Regions from separate parts of the Embleya sp. NPDC005971 genome, predicted to be linked through region 3. Evidence: riboswitches for the same ligand, from Rfam matches in the RefSeq annotation. Region 3 holds a riboswitch; each other region holds the start of a gene.

Region 1 (2,263 bases), on a different contig from region 3:
TCGCGCCGATCACCAGTTCGCCGTCCGCGCGCGGGACCAGGTACATGCTGCCGCCCTTGACCACGCCGCGAACGTTGCGGGACAGCAGCGGCAGCAGCGCCGGCGGTACCTTCAGCCGCAGGATCTCGCCCTTGACCGGCCGCACCGGCGGGACCACCTCGGGCGGCAGGCCCGGGATCAGCGCCGAACGGCAACCGGCCGCGAGCAACACCTGGTCCGCGAGCAGGTCGCGTCCGCCGACCGTACGCACGCCGTACGCGCGCTCGTCGGCGACCAGGACCCGCTCGACGCCCTCGCGCACGAAGGCGACGCCGGCCCGGGCGCAGGCCGCGAGCAGCGCCGCGACCAGCCGACGGTTGTCGATCTGGTGGTCGTCCTCGACGTGCAGGCCACCGGTGATCGCCGGGGACAACATCGGTTCGAGCCGCCGGCACTCGCGGCTGGTCAGCCAGGACGATTGCAGGCCCAGTCGTTGCTGGTAGGCGTGCAGGTCCTTGAGGACGGCCCGGTCGTCCGCGTCCAGCGCGACCGCGATCGTGCCGCACGCGCGGTAGCCCGAGGGCAGGTCCGCGGCCTCGGCCAGTTCGGCCGCGAACTCGGGGTAGCGCCGGGCCGATTCGATGCTCAGCCGGAGCAGGCTCTCCTCGCCGTACTGGAGTTCGGAGACGGGGGTGAGCATGCCGGCGGCGGCGTGCGAGGCACCTCGGCCCGGGGTCGGGTCGACGACGGTGACCGAGAGTCCGTGGCGGGTGCGGGCGCGCCAGGCGACGGACAGTCCGACGACGCCCGCGCCGACCACGACGACATCGGTGGGGTGCTCGGACATGGTGGGTCCGGCCATGGTGAGAAGAACTCCCTTCGCCGGTATGACCCGGATCAGGTTCGGACGGTCGGGGGCTCGCAGCCCCCCTCTCAGCCCGGTCTCACCGGGCTCCCGTGACCTCTCCACACTACGACACCGGTTTCCGGTGCCCGGGAGCGCCCGAGTACGCCGACGATGTCCTTGACTGAGTCAAGACCCTGCGCGTCGGCGGTCTCGGGCCGCGTCATAGGGTGCCCTTCATGGACAACGTGCTCGTCGTGGGCGCCGGCATGGCCGGCCTGCAAACCGTGGTGGCGCTGCGGGACCAGGGGTACACCGGTCGCGTCACCCTGCTCGGGGCCGAGGCGCACGCGCCGTACGACCGGCCGCCGCTGTCGAAGGAGGTGCTCGGCGGCAAGACCGACGACACGTCCTTCGAGGCGGACTGGGCCGCGCTGGAGACCGAGGTGTTGTTCGGCCGCACCGCGACCGGACTGCGCCCGGGCGTGGTGGACACCGACGCGGGCGAGATCGCCTTCGACCGACTGGTGATCGCGACCGGCTCGCGTGTGATCGACCTGCCCGGCGCCGCCGAGGTCCCCGGCGTGCACGTGCTGCGCACCATCGACGACGCCCGCGCGCTGCGCGCCGCACTGGTGCCCGGCGCCCACGTGGTGATCGTCGGCGCGGGCTGGATCGGCGCCGAGGTGGCCACCGCCGCGGCCGCCGCCGGTTGCCCGACCACCGTGGTCGAGGCCCTGCCCACCCCGCTCGCCGGACCCTTCCCGGAGGCCGTCGGCGCCCGGTTCGTGCCGTGGTACGCCGAGGCCGGCGTGGAACTGCTGGTGGGCGCGCGGGTGGATCGGCTGGAGGCGGGCGCGGTGCACCTGACCGACGGCCGCCGGCTGCGCGCCGACGCGATCGTGGTCGGCATCGGGGTGCGCCCGGCCACCGAGTGGCTGGCCGACTCCGGCGTGACCCGCAACGAGCGCGGCTTCGTCGAGGTGGACGACCACCTGGCCACCTCGATGCCCGGGGTATACGCGGTCGGCGACTGCGTGGACTTCCCGTCCGCCCGCTACGGCACCCGGATGAACGTCGAACACTGGGACAACGCGCTCCAGGCGCCGCGCGTGCTGGTGGCCAACCTGCTCGGCGGCGACCAGGCGTACGACCCGGTCCCCTACTTCTGGTCCGACCAGTTCGGCCGGATGGTCCAGTACGTCGGCCGGCACGGCGCGAGCGACGAACTGGTCTTCCGGGGCGCGGACGAGGACGGCAAGTGGACCGCGGGCTGGTTCGCCGGCGACCGGCTGGTGGCGCTGCTCGCCGTCGCCCGACCGCGCGACCTGGCCCAGGGCCGCAAGCTCGTGCAACTGGGCACCCCGGTGGACCGGGAGCGGTTCGCCGACCCGGAGAACCCGCTCAAGTCGGTCGCGCTCTGACGGCCCGGCGCCGGTC
Region 2 (2,263 bases), on a different contig from region 3:
GGCCGGCATCGCCCACGCCGCGAGCGCGAGCGCGGCGCCCGGCGGTGATCGACGGGCCTGGGACCAGGCGCGGATCTGCTTCCGACGCGCCCACCGGGCCGCGCCGGAGCACGCCCACCTGCTCCGGGCCGCCGCGCAGGTGGCCTCGGCCCGGATCGGACTCGACCCGCGCGGCATCGCCTGGCGCAGCTTGCTCGACCCGCCGTCCGCCGCCGAGATCGCCGCCGCGCTGGGCCGGCTCGGCAGCGACGCGCTGGTGCAACTCGTCCCCGGCGCAGCGGTGTTGACCGGCACGGACGGCACGACGCGGGTGCTCGACCTGCCCGAACTGGACTACGGCCTGGCCCTGGCCGAGGGCGATCGGGAGAACTGGGCGGACCTGCTCGATGCGTTGTGCGGCTGGGCCTGGGGCGCGGTGATGGAACCGGTACTGACCGCGCTGCCCGGCTCGTTCGGCCGCGCGCCGTCCCTGGTCCTGCTGCCCGCCGGACCGTTCGGCATGGTCCCGTGGCACGCGGCCTGGTCACTCGTCGACGGCCGCCGCCGGCACGCGCTGCAACACGCGCAGATCTCCTACATCGGCGCACCGCGCCTGCTGTGCGAGGTCGCCGCGCGGCGGAGCAGCGAGCCGGTCCGGCGAAGCCCGATCGAGATCGGCCGGACCGCCGGCGACCCGATCGCGTTCGTACCGGCCGGCGGTCACGACGAGACCTGGCGGGTGGGCGCCGAATACCTGACGGCCGGCACCCACACGGTGGTGTCCACGCTGTGGCCGGTGGACGAGACGACCACCGCGCTGGTCCTGTACATGGCCCACCACTACCTCGACCGCCGCGACCTGCCCCCGGCCCAGGCGGTGCGTACCGCGCAGTTGTGGCTGCGCGACCCCAAACGCGGCATCCCGGCCGCGATGCCGGCCGAACTGGCCGCCCGCGCCCGCGCGATCGTCCCGGACGACCTGACCGGCTGGGCGGGCTTCACCCACTCGGGATGGTGAGCCCTACCCGTGGAAAACGGCACGTGCCGCCGATCCGGGTCGGTGCCGCCTGCCCGCCCAGGACGTTGCCGCACCCGCCCGGGACGGCGCGAATCACCACCCGGGGGCATCTCCCGCGCCCGCCGGGCGACCCGGCCCGAGGTCGCCTTCCCCCACCCCGCCTTCCCAAGCCGCCCGCGAGGCGCGTACTGTTCGCCACGCCATCGCGGGAGCTCGGACCAACCGGGCTGAGAGGGCGGCATGGGGTGTCGGCGTCGAGCCGGTGCACACCCCGGGGCCACCGACCGCTTGAACCTGTCCGGGTAATGCCGGCGTAGGGAGAGCAGGTAGAGCCATGTCGGCTCCTGTCGTCGACGACGCACGCCCCGAGACGCCGCACGCCGGCGCCGAGGCACCCCTGATCCTGGACACCGCCCCACCACGCACCCTCGGCTTCCGCGACCAGGCGGCGTTCTGGGCCAACCTCGGGGTGAGCCTGCTCGGCTTCTCCGGCGCCCTGTACGTGCTGGCCCCGGTCGGCTACCCGCAACTGTCGATGGTCGCCGCGATCGTCGCGGCCGTCGGCGGCACGCTGATCGGCACGCTCATGGTCGCGGTCGCCGGCATCCCCGGTGCACGCAGCGGCGCACCCGCGATGACGGTGCTGCGCGGCCTGTTCGGCACCAAGATCTCGTACGTGCCGACGGTGTTCAACATCGTCCAGTGCATCGGCTGGGGCACCTTCGAGCTGCTGGTGATCTCGATCGGCATCGAGGCGATGACCGACGGCGACGGCCCGCACTGGCTCTACATCGTCGCCGCCGGCGCGGTCACCACGGCGATGACGCTGCGCCCGCTGGGCATGCTGCGGATCCTGCGCCGCTACGTGACGGTCGCGGTGGGCATCGCGATGCTCTACTTCTCGGTGCAGCTGTGGCGCGAGGGCCTGCCGCCGATGACCGAGGGTTCGTGGTCCGGGTTCTTCCCGGCGATGGACGCGGCGCTCGCGGTCGCGGTCTCCTGGGTCCCGTTGGCGTCCGACTACACCCGCCACTCGCGCGGCACCAAGCCCGCGTTCTGGGCCGCGTTGAGCGGGTTCTCGATCACCAGCATCTGGTGCTACCTGCTCGGCCTGGTCGCCCTCGCCCAGGTGGGCGGCGACCCGGACAAGATCTTCGACTCGTTCCTGGGCGTCACCGCCGGGTGGGTGTTCTTCGCGGTGCTGGTGGTGCGCGAGGTGGACCAGAGCTTCGCCAACGTCTACAGCACCGCGATGTCCATCCAGAA
Region 3 (2,263 bases):
GCGTTGCTGGAGGTCGACATTCTCCTTGATCTTGTGCATCGGCACATGGCCCGGCCCCTCGATCATCACCTGCACGTCCATCGACCGGGAGATCCGGCCCAGTTCACCCAGCGTCTCCAACTCGGCGAACTGCGCCGCGTCGTTGGCGTCCGCGATCGAGCCCGGACGCAGTCCGTCGCCGAGCGAGTAGGTCACGTCGTACGCGCGCAGGATCTCGGTCAGCTCGGCGAAGTGCGTGTAGAGGAAGTTCTCCCGGTGATGGGCCAGGCACCACGCGGCCATGATCGAACCGCCCCGCGAGACGATCCCGGTCTTGCGCCGGGCGGTCAGCGGCACGTAGCGCAGCAACACGCCGGCATGCACCGTCATGTAGTCCACGCCCTGCTCGCACTGCTCGATCACGGTGTCCCGGTAGAGCTCCCAGGTGAGTTCCTCGGGCTTGCCGTTCACCTTCTCCAGCGCCTGGTAGAGCGGCACCGTGCCGATCGGGACCGGCGAATTGCGCACGATCCACTCGCGGGTGGTGTGGATGTCCTTGCCGGTGGACAGGTCCATCACGGTGTCCGCGCCCCACCGGATCGCCCACACCAGCTTGTCGGTCTCCTCCTCGATCGAGGAGGTCACCGCCGAGTTGCCGATGTTCGCGTTGACCTTGACCAGGAAGTTCTTGCCGATCACCATCGGCTCGATCTCGGGGTGGTTGATGTTCGCGGGCAACACCGCCCGTCCGGCAGCGATCTCGTCCCGGACCAGCTCGGGCGCCAGGCCCTCGCGGATCGCCACGAACTCCATCTCCGGGGTGACCAGCCCGCGTCGCGCGTAGGCGAGTTGGGTCACCGCCTCGGAGCCGGACGCGCGCCTGGGTCGGGCCCCGGCACCGGGCACCGCGAACCCGGCCGGCGTCAGCGCCCCGATCCGGCCGTCATAGCGCACGGTGTCGCCGCGCTCCTCGATCCAGGCCGCACGCAGCGCGGGCAGGCCGCGGCGCACATCCACCTCGAAGGCCGGGTCGGTGTACGGGCCCGAGGTGTCGTAGAGGCGAACCGTCTCGCCGTTGGTCAGATGCACCGTGCGTACCGGAACGCGCAGATCCTCGCGTGATCCGGCGACGTAACCGCGGTGGTGGGCGGGGGTGATCGGTCCGCTGGTGACCGTGTGCGCGCCGACCGGGTCGGCCGACGGGGCAGCGGGCAGCGAAGTGTCGTGCGAGGTCATGGAAAGGCTCCCTACGCCGGCATTACCCGGTCAGGTTCTGCGGTCGGCGCGGCCTCAGCGCCCTCTCAGCCCGGTGCCCCGAGCTCCCGTGTATCTCCGTGTGGTGCGCCCCCACCCTGGCACACCCCCGGCCGCACGACCAGCGCCGGGTTCAGCCGAGCGGGTCGCGCGGGTTTCGGCCGACCACCGCGGTGCGGGCGAGCACGACCATCCCGACCGTGACGCACAGCCCGACCACGCCCTTGACGATGACCCACAGGAAGGCCGAGAACAGCCAGATCAGCAACCAGCACAGCAGCACCAGTACGAGCGCGGGTACGCCGATGCGCACCCAGCGCGGCCATGTCTCCATCGTCCAACCCCCAGTCACGCGAACCCACGCGAGACGTGCACATCCGGGGAGCACATTCCCCGGGAGGACACGTCGTATCCGGGCAGGCGGTTCCGGGCCGGCCGGATGCGCCCGGACCGGCCCGGACGGGCTCAGACCGGCCAGCGCTCGCCGCGCCACGCGGCATCCCAGAACATCCACTCGTAGCGCGCCGTGGTGGTGAAGTGCTCGACCATCCGGGCCCGCTCGGTCGCCGAGATGTCCTCGCCGACGCGGTCGACCAGATCGAGCACCGCGCGCACCGTCGCCTGGAACTCCTCGGCGCCGTAGGTGGCGATCCAGCGCTCGTACAACTCGTCGGGCGAGCCCTTGGCCAGCAGGGCGTCACCCACTCGGGCGTAGATCCAGTAGCAGGGCAGCACCGCCGCGACGCCCTCGGCGAAGGAGCCGTTGTGCACGGTGGCGAGCAGGTAGCTGACGTACGCCCGGGTACTCGGCAACACCGGTTCGGTCGCGGTGGCGTCGGCCACCGAGCTGCCGAAGTCGACCATGAAGCCCTCGTGCAGCGAACGCTCGGCGGCGATCGCGCCGGCCGCGTCGCTCGCGAACTGCACGGTCGTCGCCTCGTCCGGCGCCTTGGCCGCGCACACCGCGAGCGCCTTGGCGTAATCGCGCAGGTAGTGCGAGTCCTGCACGACGTAGTGCCGAAACGCCTCG

Evidence for each region. Region 3 has a riboswitch for thiamine pyrophosphate ahead of thiC (phosphomethylpyrimidine synthase ThiC). Riboswitches for the same ligand answer to the same signal wherever they lie in the genome.
Region 1: it holds a riboswitch for thiamine pyrophosphate, as region 3 does, so the genes downstream of both, thiO (glycine oxidase ThiO) here and thiC (phosphomethylpyrimidine synthase ThiC) in region 3, are expected to answer to the same signal.
Region 2: it holds a riboswitch for thiamine pyrophosphate, as region 3 does, so the genes downstream of both, ABZ374_RS36605 (cytosine permease) here and thiC (phosphomethylpyrimidine synthase ThiC) in region 3, are expected to answer to the same signal.

Annotation. Positions count from the first base shown of each region.
Region 1 covers NZ_JBEXUX010000001.1:440,843-443,105, forward strand. Annotated here, with positions in the region: gene thiO (glycine oxidase ThiO) at 1-826, opposite strand, end outside; TPP riboswitch at 837-948, opposite strand; gene ABZ374_RS01895 (FAD-dependent oxidoreductase) at 1,063-2,247, shown strand.
Region 2 covers NZ_JBEXUX010000058.1:53,067-55,329, forward strand. Annotated here, with positions in the region: gene ABZ374_RS36600 (CHAT domain-containing protein) at 1-997, shown strand, start outside; TPP riboswitch at 1,193-1,336, shown strand; gene ABZ374_RS36605 (cytosine permease) at 1,332-2,263, shown strand, end outside.
Region 3 covers NZ_JBEXUX010000035.1:57,130-59,392, forward strand. Annotated here, with positions in the region: gene thiC (phosphomethylpyrimidine synthase ThiC) at 1-1,215, opposite strand, end outside; TPP riboswitch at 1,207-1,315, opposite strand; gene ABZ374_RS27835 (hypothetical protein) at 1,367-1,567, opposite strand; gene tenA (thiaminase II) at 1,699-2,263, opposite strand, start outside.